Linked DNA regions of Desulfopila inferna. The protein of the gene in region 1 interacts with the protein of each later gene in a pairwise test. Links are inferred from orthologs where the notes say so. Each region holds a gene or a part of one and is shown on either strand. Other genes may lie near its edges. The genes, in order: acpP and JWG88_RS04295.

The links.
Region 2: the proteins of acpP (region 1) and JWG88_RS04295 interact in binary tests that used the Escherichia coli proteins (3 or more experiments, as listed by UniProt). The link is inferred for Desulfopila inferna from one-to-one orthologs.

The regions. Positions count from the first base shown.
Region 1 is NZ_JAFFQE010000003.1:24,073-29,800, forward strand. Bases 1-2,709 are described here. They hold acpP (acyl carrier protein), read right to left. Parts: upstream 1,616-2,709; coding sequence 1,385-1,615; downstream 1-1,384. Other genes in these bases: fabF (beta-ketoacyl-ACP synthase II), read right to left, coding at 1-1,229; fabG (3-oxoacyl-[acyl-carrier-protein] reductase), read right to left, coding at 1,823-2,566; JWG88_RS08340 (electron transfer flavoprotein subunit alpha), read right to left, coding at 2,566-2,709. Also shown: more of JWG88_RS08340, read right to left, coding at 2,710-3,756; JWG88_RS08345 (electron transfer flavoprotein subunit beta/FixA family protein), read right to left, coding at 3,774-4,553; JWG88_RS08350 (acyl-CoA dehydrogenase family protein), read right to left, coding at 4,724-5,728. UniProt on the Escherichia coli protein: Carrier of the growing fatty acid chain in fatty acid biosynthesis.
Region 2 is NZ_JAFFQE010000002.1:55,383-62,810, reverse strand. The notes cover bases 1,884-4,876. They hold JWG88_RS04295 (acyl-CoA thioesterase), read right to left. Parts: upstream 3,606-4,876; coding sequence 3,162-3,605; downstream 1,884-3,161. Other genes in these bases: JWG88_RS04285 (homoserine dehydrogenase), read right to left, coding at 4,842-4,876; JWG88_RS04290 (cofactor-independent phosphoglycerate mutase), read right to left, coding at 3,602-4,825; JWG88_RS04305 (porin family protein), read right to left, coding at 1,884-2,434. Also shown: JWG88_RS04315 (MBL fold metallo-hydrolase), read right to left, coding at 1-55; JWG88_RS04310 (OmpA family protein), read left to right, coding at 820-1,728; more of JWG88_RS04305, read right to left, coding at 1,838-1,883; more of JWG88_RS04285, read right to left, coding at 4,877-6,158; JWG88_RS04280 (adenylate kinase), read left to right, coding at 6,732-7,412.

The DNA.
Region 1 (5,728 bases):
CGCTGCATTACAACAACACCATTGGTGCCGCCGAAGCCAAAGGAGTTGGAGAGGGCATTTCTGATCTCCATCTTTCTGGCGCTGTTGGGAACATAATCAAGGTCACATTCCGGACTTGCTTCGAGAAGATTGATTGTTGGAGGAGCAATCTGCTCCTGTATGCTGAGAGCTGTGAATACGGATTCTATACCGCCTGCCGCACCAAGCATATGCCCTGTCATCGATTTCGTGGAGCTCACGGCCATCTTGTAGGCATGATCTCCAAATACCTCCTTCAAGGCATTGGTCTCACAGCGGTCATTGAGAGGGGTAGAAGTTCCGTGGGCGTTGACATAGTCGATTTCATCGGCGGCCAGGTTTGCATCCTTTATAGCCATGCGCATGCATTTGATGGCGCCGGCGCCATCTTCCGGCGGAGCGGCAATATGATATGCATCGCTGCTCAGGCCGTAGCCGACTACCTCGGCGTAAATTTTTGCACCGCGGGCCTTTGCGGACTCCAGCTCTTCAAGAATAAGTATTCCCGAACCTTCGGACATGACAAATCCATCCCGGTCCTTGTCAAAGGGTCTGGAAGCCAGCTTGGGCTCGTCATTTCGTGTGGAAAGTGCTTTCATCGCGCTGAACCCGGCAATACCGACGGAGCAGATAACAGCTTCGGTACCGCCTGAAATGATCATGTCGCAACTGCCGTTCTTGATATGCCTGTAAGCTTCACCTACCGCATGGGTTCCTGCGGCACAAGCCGTTGTCAGGGCAAGATTTGGCCCGGTCGTGCCAAAATGCATGGAAATATGACCGGAAGGCATGTTGGGGATTACCATCGGGATAAAAAACGGGGTTACCCGTTTCGGCCCACGTTCGAAAAGAACCTTGTGATACTGTTCAATTGTCGGCAGACCACCCATGCCGCAGCCGGTTATGACACCCACCCTGCAGCTGTTCTCTTCGGTTACGCTGAAGCCGCTGTCTTCCATAGCTTCAATGGATGCTGCCAAGCCATACTGTACGAAAAGATCCAGATGTTTTGCCGTCTTTTTATCAAGAAACTGCGAAACATCGAAGTCTTTAATTTCACCGGCAATTTTGACCGAATAATCGCTTGTGTCAAAACGGGTTATAGAACTTATCCCGCTGACTCCGTCACAGATGTTCTGCCACGCCTTCTTGACACCAATGCCAAGTGGAGTGACAAGTCCGACTCCAGTCACTACTACTCTGCGGCTCACGATAATTACTCCTTTGGTACCTTTAATTTTTTTCTTTGTTACTGGAAGAAACGAATTTCCCTAAAGGTACTTATCCAGCTCCGCTGGGTTAGCATATTGGAGACATAAGTACCTATGTCCTTATATCTCCAAGGAAATACAATGAGACGGCCCTGCTATTTCAGTTTACTGACATAGTCAATAGCATCCTGAACGGTAGCGATTTTTTCAGCTTCCTCATCAGGAATCTCGATATCAAAGCCTTCTTCCATTGCCATAATAAGCTCAACGAGATCAAGAGAATCGGCACCCAGATCATCGACAAATGATGCGTTTGGAACTACTTTCTCTTTCTCTACACTTAATTGTTCTACAATAATATCGACCATTTCTTGATCTATAGCCATTTTCAATCTCCTAACTGTTGAAATATTAGGCAATGCTGTTTTTCACGGCACCGCCACGTTTTATCGGTAAAAACGATTTTACAGAAAATCAGTTACCATTCAAATGGAATTTTCTCCATATAATATGCAACTGTGTGGTTACAAAAATCAGCTCTAACGTAATACATATACTTAAACTATAGCAAGCTAAAATACTATTTTGCCTGCTTACATGTACATACCACCATTTACATGAATTGTCTGACCGGTTATGTAGCCTGTATCTTCACCTGCCAAATAGGCGACGGCGGAGGCGACATCCTCGACGGAACCAAGTGTTCCCATGGGGATTTCACTCTTGATTTTCTCTTTGACATCATCGCCGAGAGCTTCGGTCATCTCCGTTTCAATATATCCCGGAGCAACGCAGTTGACGGTTATGCCCCGACTGGCATACTCTCGTGCCAGTGATTTCGCCAGACCGACCAACCCGGCCTTGGCGGCGGCATAGTTTGTCTGACCGGCATTTCCGGTTGATCCGACAACCGAGGTAATATTGATAATGCGGCCCCAGCGTTTCTTAATCATTGTCCGCGAGGCCGCTTTGGAACAATGGAATGCGCCCTTCAGGTTGGTAGTGAGCACCGCATCCCAGTCAGCCTCTTTCATTCTGGCGACCAGACCGTCACGGGTGATTCCTGCATTATTGACGAGAATATCCAGGGAGCCTGCAGCACTGATAATCTCCTTCACGCTGCTCTGGACCTGTTCACCGTCGGCAACATCAAAAGCGATAATCTCTGCTGTGCCGCCTGCCTTCTCGATCATCGACCTGGTTTCTTCCGCAGCATCCGGCCGGCTCACATAGTTGATATAGACCTTGGCCCCAGCAGCCGCCAGACGGATACAAACAGCTCTGCCGATCCCTCTGCTGCCCCCGGTAACCAGTGCGATTTTTCCCTGTAAAGTCATTATTTCCGCTGCTCCTCTATCCTGGTGATGAGCTTGGGTATGATCTCGTTCAAATCTCCAACGATGCCGAAGTCGGCAATATCGAATATCGGAGCATTTTTGTCACGGTTAATGGCCACAATCGCCTCAGCCGACTGCATCCCGGCGACATGCTGAACCGCGCCTGAAATACCACAGGCCACATAAAGCTTGGGAGCGACGGTTTTTCCAGTCTGGCCCACCTGATGAGGGTAGGGAATCCAGCCTGCATCAACCACCGCGCGAGAGGCCGACACATCGGCACCAAGTGTCTCCGCAAGTTTCCGAATCAGCTCAAATCCCTTTTCACTGTCGAGGCCGCGCCCTCCGGAAATGAGAATGTCCGACTCCTGGATATTGACGTTGCCTTGAGAGGCGACAACCGATTCAACCACCTTGATTCGGCTTTGAAGTTCTTCGGGCTGCGTTGTCACCGTTACAATATCTCCCTGCCTGGCAGGATCATATTCATTTGCCTTCATCACCTTAGGACGGACTGTCGCCATCTGCGGGCGTGAGCGCGGACATTCGATGGTGGCCATAATATTGCCGCCGAATGCCGGTCTGGTCTGCAACAGTGCCCCATCTTCATCCCTGATTTCAAGGGAGGTACAGTCCGCGGTAAGTCCGGCATTGAGGGTGGTTGCCACACCGGGAATGAACGATCTGCCGATGGCGGTAGCACCTGCCAGCACGATTTCCGGGCGATGCTCGCTAATCAGTCTGGTGACGATTGCGGCGTAGCTGTCTTCGGCAAAATTGCCCAGTTGAGGATGCTCGACGGCATAGACCGTATCGGCACCGTAACCGATGAGTTCGGCAGCGGTTTTCTGTATACCATCACCGATCAGCACCGCAGCGAGTTTGACGCCGCGCTTGTCGGCCAGTTTTCTGCCGATGCCTAGAAGCTCTAGAGATACCGCGGCAAGCGCGGATTTACGAAATTCGCAGTAGACCCAGACTCCGGACCAGCTGCTAAGATCCGTTTTTAGATTGTCTCCGCTGATCTCCATTACCAGCGCTCCGGAATCGCAGGCATCGACACAGGCGCCGCACAAGGTACAGCTCTCTCCGATGACCGGCAGACCATCCACCATTTCTATTGCGGCAAAGGCACACTGTTCCTCACAGATACCACAGCCTATACAGATTTCCTTATTCAGTTTTAACATGTGTATCTCTGTGGGGATTATAAATAGGGTTTGAGCTTTTCGACCAATTGATCGATCTGCTCGTCAAGGGAACCGGTGAATACCGCTCTTCCCCCTCGTGGTTGCGGCGGGAAGACTCTGACAACCTGGGTCGGCGAACCGGGCAGTCCGATGGAACCGGAATCGGCCTCGATATCAGCGGCCGACAAGGTGGTGATGACCGCCTTCTTCGCTTTCATCTTGCCCTTCAGCGAAGGAACGCGGGGTTCATTGATATCCTTGACCACCGTCAGCAGCGCCGGAAGACCGATCTCGACGACATCATAGCCATCATCCATCATGCGTTCGGCAACAAGCCTTTTCTCGTCCGCTTGCCGTATCTTCTGCACACAGGTGAGATAAGGTATATTCATCCTTACGGCCAGTCCCGGACCTACTTGCGCGGTATCGCCGTCAATGGCCTGCTTGCCGCAGAGAAACAGATCAAAGGTGCCGAGCCTGGCAATGGCCTTGGCAAGCGTATAGGCAGTCGCCCAGGTGTCGGACCCGGCAAAAGCGCGGTCGGAGACCAACACACCATTATCGGCACCGCAGGAAATGGCCAGACGCAGAACCTCTGCAGCCTGGGGAGGCCCCATGGTAATTACCGTAACCTCACCGCCGAGCTTTTCCTTTAACCTGACCGCCTCTTCCAGGGCATATTGGTCATATGGATTCATTATTGATTCCACACCTTCCCTGGCAAGTGTGTTGGTTACCGGGTCAAGGCGGACATCATTGGCATCCGGTACCTGCTTAACACAAACAACAATTTTCATGAATACCCTATCCCGGCGTTGCAAAAATTCTTCATCCGCTTCGTGAGTAAATTACGAATGGAGCCTCTTACTTTGCCATCGTTGAAATCTTTTAAGTAATTGCGTGATTTACGCCTCAAGGTCTCGTGTACTGAAAAGAGCGGACAACGATGTGACCGCTCCGTGAGTAGTTATCGGGCGTATTCCTTGTTCAGTTCCTGTCCGATGACATTGCGCTGAATCTGATTGGTTCCCTCATAAATCTGCAGAATCTTAGCATCTCTCATCATCTTTTCGACCGGGTATTCACACATATACCCATATCCTCCCATGACCTGCACGGCATCGGTGGTCACCCTCATCGCCATATCGGTAGCAAACACCTTGCTCATTGAAGATATTTTCGAGATATTTTTCGGATGAGCGTCAATATGTCGGGCCGTACAGTAAACAAGGGATCTCGAAGCTTCTATATCTATCGCCATATTTGCCAGCATATGCTGTACGGCCTGGAAGCCTATGATCGGCTTGCCGAACTGAACACGCTGCTTGGCATAGACCGCAGCCTCATCCAGAGCGGCTTGACCAAGACCGACACCCAAAGCGGCAATTCCGGGTCTCGAGGCATCAAGCGTCTTCATCACCGTAATAAATCCGGTACCCTGGCGGCCGATCAGGCGGTCCCTGGGAATCCTGCAGTCCTTGAATATCAGCTCGGTGGTGGAGGAAGCCCGAATTCCCATTTTCTTTTCTTTCGGTCCACAGCTGAAACCCGGATCACCCTCTTCAACAACGAACATCGAAGCTCCGCGAGGTCCCTTGCTACGGTCGGTTATGGCGACAACAGTGTAAATCTGGGCCTCGCCGCCATTGGTAATCCACTGTTTGGTACCATTAAGAACCCATTCGTCACCATCGAGCACCGCCGTGGTGTTAATACCTGAAGCATCGGAGCCGGCATTGGCCTCGGTCAAACCGAAGGCCGCGAATTTCTTGCCCGAGGCCACATCCGGCAGGTATTTCCGCCTCTGCTCTTCGGATCCGGAAAACAGCAGGGGATAGATTCCCAGCGAACTTGCGGCAAAGGCTGTGCCCACACCGATACATCCACGGCCAAGCTGCTCCAGCGCCAGTACTATGTCGAAACACCCACCGCCGAATCCGCCGTACTCCTCGGGAATAGGAATGCCGAAAAG
Region 2 (7,428 bases), on another replicon or contig:
TTGTGGTGGGTACCTGGCTTGCCGTCCCGAGAGCTGTGAACCTGCGTGTTGACATTGGAAGAGTCGGCTGAGAAAAGGTTGAAGTTAGCAACAACATAAGATGAGTTGCGCATAAACCCAACAAAAAAAGAGAGACCGAGTCGAGTCTGCAATCTGCTTAAACGGGAAGGAGATTGTCCCAAAATGTCAGGTCAACCTTAAAAAAGTATACCCATGCCTGGGCATTGACAAGTTGGCTGTCCTGCTTACAATATCATATAATTATCGAGACGTTAAAAATTTAGTTTTTTGATGTTTCCGTAATTTTCACATCACTCAGCATCGCTATATATTCTTGTGGGGTCTATTACCGCTAGATCGAAAAAGGTCTAGCCAGTTTTGGGGACCAGTGGAATTCTCATCTATGAAAAAGGACGAACATCTGTTCCGGAGTTCCTGCTTTTTCCCAATCAAAAAGACGTTAAGACAAAAAAACTGTAAACCAGGATATTGGTGCCAAGCATTGAAATTATTGTTTCGTGGGTTTGTTGGCAACGTGTCAGATGTATTTTGGTAGTTAAGATCATGTGCATTGATAAGCATTGAATGCTCAAGTGTTGGTTTTTAACGGTCGTGGTTTTTTGTTTTTATCGAAGGTTGACCATTAAGGAGAGGAGGGTCTCGTTGAGGGCTAAGGGGGGATTTCAATATCAACAGGCTCGGAAAAGAAACAGTAGAGCAAAAGATTCCGGTACGAATTAGAATTCGGTTCTCATCGGCTTAAAAAACGCGAATTTCTCACCAGACAACATTAAACACATTGAAAAAGATGAGGGTAACATGAAAAAAAAGATTATATTTTTAACGGCCATTGTCTTATGCATCTGCTCACCGGCACTTGCCATAGACTTCCCCGGTGGAGGTCTCAATTTCTCCAAATCATCCACCGCCTATTCATCCCAGTATTTTGATAAAATTTTACAGGCTTATGGCCTCCAATTGGAAAGCCATGCTGGGATTCCTGCCACTTATGCCACAGTAGTGGACGGTAAAGCAGCATTTAATGCAACCTCTACGGCATATACACCAGTTCAGTATCATTCAATTCTTACGGCTTATGGCCTTGAGCTTACCCCTGAAAGTGTACAACAGAGACTGCAGGGCAGTTCCTATGCTGCAGTTGCCGGCGACAGGATAGTTTTTGGCGATACACCAACTGCGTATGGTAGTGAGTGGGAAAATATCATCGGCGCATATAGCCTCGCTGCACAGCCTGAACCTGAACCTGAACCTGTAGTTACGCAGCAACCGGCAGTTCCAGGGGATGATGATGGTGATGGCGTTCCTAATCATCAGGATGCCTGTCCCGGCACTCCGGAATATGCAGCTGTAGATGAGCGAGGCTGCTGGGTCCTTGCTTCTGCCGGCCTGCTGTTCGATTTTGACAAAGCGGTCATTAAACCGGAATATTATTCTCTTCTCGAGAGCACCAAAATGGTGTTTGATAATAATCCCGAAATGAGAGTACAGGTTGAAGGTCATACCGATAGTGTCGGATCGGCGGAATACAATCAGAATCTGTCGCAAGAGCGTGCTCAAGCAGTTGTTGATTATCTTTCCGAGAATGCAGGTGTTGAACGGGAGCGGCTGCAAGCTGTTGGTTATGGAGAGAGCCGACCAGCCTATTCGAATGAAACAAAAGAGGGTCAGGCTAAAAACAGAAGGGTGGAATTCACGCCTATACAGTAACACGGCCAAATTAAACTGAGATTTGGGGAAAAATACTGCCTGAAAGTGGCTATTTTTCCCCAAACTCCTCTGGAAATCCCCCTACCTCTCGTCGTTTGATTATTGAAGATCAAAAATGATAGGCGACGCCCAGGGTGAAATTGAAATATTCAATTCCATCAAGATCGCCGGTTCCCATCGTATAGTTACCTTCAATACCCAGCGATACCTCCCGGCTCACAAATACATCTGCCCCTAATCCCACTTTCCATGCGAAATCAGAGTCATCGAAAGATTCGGCATAAGCATACTGATCGATGCGTACCTCGGAATCAAGATCAGCGTTCATTATCCCTCCTCCAACTACCACTGACAGCTTTACATTCTCATGGTTGAGCGGAAAATATCCCTTCATCACAAACATGAACGTGGTCACTTCTAAACTGGCATCTCCGCTAACATTCATGCCTGCAACCTGAAAATCGTTCAAACTGTCTTCAAATTCATCCAAGTAGTCGAGGTTGAGTTCAAGATCAAACAACGGGTGCAACTTGTAGCCAAACTTGAGGTTTGCCCCCCACGAATTATCATAATCTCCACCATCAAAATTCTCTACAGCATAAGAACCACCCGCCCCAATATAGAATCTTTCGGGATTTTGTGCGTAAGCTGAAGCTGAAAAGAAAATTACCAACACTACTGCAGTAAAAACCAAATGCTTTCTCATGCTTTCCCCTCTCTCTGATAAAATTAGATAGAACCTTTGCGTGCCAATTGTGCATTAACTGCACAATATTGTTAATAGTTGAACTACATACAAGCTGCAAAAATCAGTTAAGGATATCTGAAGGTGGATTTTTTAGCAAGAAATTCCTATCACCTGGAAACAGTAACTGCTTTGCAGAGTAGGGCGAAAGTGCTATTTGCTAACAGTACTATTTAGATCATTATTGAAGCTCACGCCGGATGTAATAAAATTTGATAACTGATAATCTCCATTTCCAGGTCGAGTTCTTGTCTACAACCTCAAAGTGGTGCACCGTTAACTCTTGAGAGGTGAATGTTTTTGCGAACGGTTCCAAGCATCACCGCAATTTTTTGAGGTAGCTTTTTTTTACCGGGAAGGGAAACTCGAAGAAGGACGAACCAGCTTTAAAGTTAAAATGGGGTATTTAGATATTGCAACCCGTTTTTGAAGATAAATGCTTCAGAAAAATTGAAAAGAAAAGAAGTGTACCTCTTCCGTGGCAAAGAGGGGAATCTTAGGTCACCAACTCACATTATCTAAAAAAAAAGGACTTATGGCAATTAAGCCATAAGTCCTTGAAATGTCTTGGTAGCGGGGGAAGGATTTGAACCTCCGACCTTCGGGTTATGAGCCCGACGAGCTACCGAACTGCTCCACCCCGCGTTGCGAGGAAAAATATACAACGATGTCCTTTGAATGTCAATGGCTATTGTTGAGGTAGATTCATTTTTATAAGACCGTGCAGTTTTGCGGAGATTTCCTCCGGAAGCTGGACAAGCCTGCCTTCCCGGTTGACGGCGGCATGAATGGTATAGCCTTTTACCAAGAGCTTGGGTTGTCCTAGTTCGGGGTCATCGCGGGTGATGCGGTAGTGAAAGCGGCAGGATACCTTTTTCAGCGTATCGATCGCTGTTTCGATGGTGAGAAGATCATCGTAAAAGGCGGGGGCCTTGAAGCGTGAGAAGCATTCGGTGACCGGAAGAAGAATTCCCAGCTTCTCGATGTCCCGATAGCTGCAGACCCAGTCGCGCATCATCTCAGTACGGCCGATTTCAAAGTATCTGAGATAATTGGCATTGTAGACGACTCCGGCGGCATCGGTGTCGCCATAAAGTACTCGGCACCGGCTTCTATGGACCGGCTCCTTCATTTTGAGTTGCATGGCTGCTGGAGAAGTGTATTGATCAGTTCGTGGCCGTTTTCAAGCAGCCGGATATTTTTAGATTGTGCCGATCTTTCCGAGAACGACAACCCGCAGCCGTTTTCGGTATGGCGGGAATCGTAGAGCAGAGTAGGTACCGGATCAATGGTGTGGGTGCGCAGGGCGATCGGGGTGTAGTGATCGGTGGTGACACTCACACGAAAGTCCACTCCTTTGTGGTGCAGCGCCTCGATGATATAGCCCACAATTTTGCTGTCAAAATCCTCAATGGCCTGGAGCTTGTTCTTGATCGAACCCTGATGACCCGATTCATCGGGCGCCTCCAGATGAACGAAAACAAAATCCTGGCTTTGTAGGGCCTCAAGAGCCGCTTCGGCTTTACCCCGATAGTTGGTGTCGAGAAAGCCGGTCGCTCCGGGAACATCGATGATCCGCAGTCCCGCGTTGACCCCGATGCCTTTGAGCAGATCAACGGCGGAGATCATGCTGCCCTGGATATTGAAGCGCTCTCTGAAGGTGGGCATCTGCGGCATTTTTCCCTCACCCCAAAGCCAAATGGAGTTGGCGGGCAGCTGTGAGTTGGCGAGTCGTTTCCTGTTGACCGGGTGCTGCGCCAGCACTTTTTCAGCTTTTGACAGAAGATCTGCCCAGCTATGGTGTCTGAGGTAATTGTTACGGAACCGGAAAATATTCTGTTCGATATAATCATGTGGCGGAACCGTCGCCAGTCCGGGCAGATCTCCCCTGAAGGTGAGCAGGTGACGATAGCTGACTCCGGCAAAAAAATGAAAGAGATCGCCGCCGCATTCTTCCTCCAGGGCGGCTATCAGCTCGCCGGCCTCCGCGGTGCTGATATGGCCGCCGGTAAAATCGACCATGTCGATCACTTTCTCCGACTCGAATGCCAGAGTAACCAGGTTGCAGCGAAAGGCAGTTTCGTCCGGGGCCAGCGCAATTCCCATGCTGGCGGCTTCCAGGGGCGCTCTGCCGGTGTAATATTTTGCGGGATCGTAGCCCATCAGAGAGAGATTGGCAACATCGCTGCCCGGAGCATAACCCTCGGGGATAGTCTTAGTGCGGAACAGTTCACCTTTCCGGCAGATTTCATCCATCGCCGGTGTTGCGGCGGCTTCCAGGGGAGTTGCATTGCCCAGTTCAGCAAGGGGGAAGTCCCCCATGCCGTCGCCAACCAGAATCAGATATTTCATTTGCCTCTCCGCGCTATCAATGGCCGTTTTTGTCTTCTATCAGACCCCTGATCGTCACTGTCGGGTCTGTAATAACATCGAGAGCATTGATTTCGGCGATGGCCTTTTGCACTTCGCTTTCCCTGGCCATGTGCGACCTGAATACGATAAAGACCGGATTGCCCTTGCCGCGGCTTTTCTGGATCATCGATTTGATCGAAATGCCATGTCGGCCGAATACACCGGTGATCTTGGAAAGAACTCCAGGCTGGTCGACCGCTGTGATGCGGAAGTAATAAGGGCACTCCAACTCGCCCATGGGGGTGATATCGGGAGTGGAGATATTTTCCGGAAGATAGGAGAGCGAGGGCACCCGGTTGACGGATCCTGCAATGATGTTTCTGCCGATATCGATGACGTCGGCGGCAACGGCACTGCCGGTGGGCATCATTCCGGCTCCTTGTCCGTAGAGGAGGACATCTCCGACTATATCACCGGTGAATTGGATGGCATTGAAGGCACCGTGGATATTAGCCAGCATATGAGACTCCGGCACCATGGTGGGATGCACCCGTGCCTCCATATGACTGCCGTGGTTGTGGCTGATGGCCAGCAGCTTGATGCGGTAGCCGAATTCCCTGGCAAACTCGATATCGATGGGATGGATATTACTGATGCCTTCCGTGGTGACATGGTCGAGGTGAACGTGTTTGCCGTAGGCTATGGTCATCAGGATAGCAAGCTTATGGGCGGTATCGATGCCTTCGATATCATAAGTTGGATCGGCCTCGGCGAAGCCTTTCTGCTGGGCGTCCCTGAGAACGTCTGCGAAGGCGTAGCCGTGCTCCGTCATTTGAGTAAGAATATAGTTGGCGGTACCGTTCATTATTCCCCTGATTGAGAGAATGGTGTTGGCGATCAGTCCTTCCTTGAGTGATTTGATCACCGGCATTCCCCCACCGACACTGGCCTCGAAGCCGACCTCGACATCGTTGGCGGCTGCTGCTGAAAAAATTTCGCGGCCGTGGGTGGAAAGCAGCGCCTTGTTGGCGGAAACTACATGCTTGCCCTTGGCGATAGCCTTGAGGAGAAACGATTTGGCGGGTTCGATGCCGCCGATCAGCTCGACGACGATATCTATCTGTGGATCTTCAAAGATATCATTGGCATCCTTTGAGAAAACGGTTTCCTGAAATTCCTGCGGCAATGTATCATGATTAATATCAGCCACCCTGGAGAGGAGAACCGTAGCTCCGCTACGCTGTTCAATCAGATCTTTCTGCTGCAGCAGCGTTCGGGCGAGTCCCTGTCCTACGGTGCCGAAACCTATGAGGCCTACCTGTATCTCTCTCATAACCTTTCTATCCATTCTACCCATTGTGTGGGAACATTGTGAAAATTGTAGCAGCTCAGGCTCCCGAACCGGACCAGCGGTCCTGGGTAAACAACCTGATGCAGATGCGCCAGCCTACCCGCTTTACGGCTTAATGTCAAAAAAATACAAAAGATAATTTACTGGCCTGTAAGGATAAAGTAGTATATAGTTTCCTCCTGCCTGGCAGGAAAGCGCAGAAAGTAATCGCTAAAGCCACTGTGAAAAAGAGCCGATGATTCCGGTTGAGAGGATAGCCTGAGAAGAGAGAAAGAGAGTCCTCTTGAGCCGCAATCGGGTGTCGGAGTGCTTGATTATGTTTTTTTGTGTATCTCCCTCCGCTGGAGAAGAATATAAGGTTTCTCCGCCGTCAGATGATTTTTCATTGCCGGTGGTATTAGTACCTTACACCTGAGAGTCTATCATAAAAAACAAGGAAGCGGAAAGTGCATTAAAGACCAATAGCTTAAATATACCACCAAGGCGCTTATCCAGCTCAGCTGGGTTAGCTATCTTATAGCTGTTTTTCGTATTTTAACTTCAAAGGAGAAAGTAATGGGTAAAAATATCCTGGTTTTTGGACCAAATGGAAGCGGTAAAGGGACGCAGGGAGCGATTATATCAAAAAAATACGATATCCCTCATATTGAGTCCGGTGCGATTTTCAGAGAGCATATCAGCGGCGGCACAGAACTTGGCAAAAAGGCTAAAGAATATATTGACCGTGGTGATCTGGTGCCCGATGATATTACCATTCCCATGATGGTAGCCAGACTGCAGAAAGATGACTGTAAAAACGGCTGGATTCTCGACGGATTTCCCCGTTCCAAGGATCAGGCGGTTACCCTTGCCGAGACTCTTAAAAAAGAAGATTTGGCTCTTGATTATGTTATTGAGATCAGGCTCGAACGTGAGGTGGCTAAAGAACGCATCATGGGACGCCGGCTCTGTGTCAATGACAACAACCACCCCAACCATATCGCCTTTGATGCCATCAAGCCCGTGGAAAAAGACGGCAAACTTGTCTGTCGCGTCTGCGGCGGCGAACTGAAGACCCGTCCCGACGATCAGGATGAGGAAGCCATCAACAAGCGACATAATATTTATTATGACGAAGAAACCGGCACCATGGCAGCAGTCAATTACTTTAAGAATGCCGACGGGCCAAAGGTCATCTCTGTCGACGGCTCTGCTTCCATCAAGGAAGTGACCGACTCCATCATGAGCGAGCTGTAATTGAACTAACTGTTGT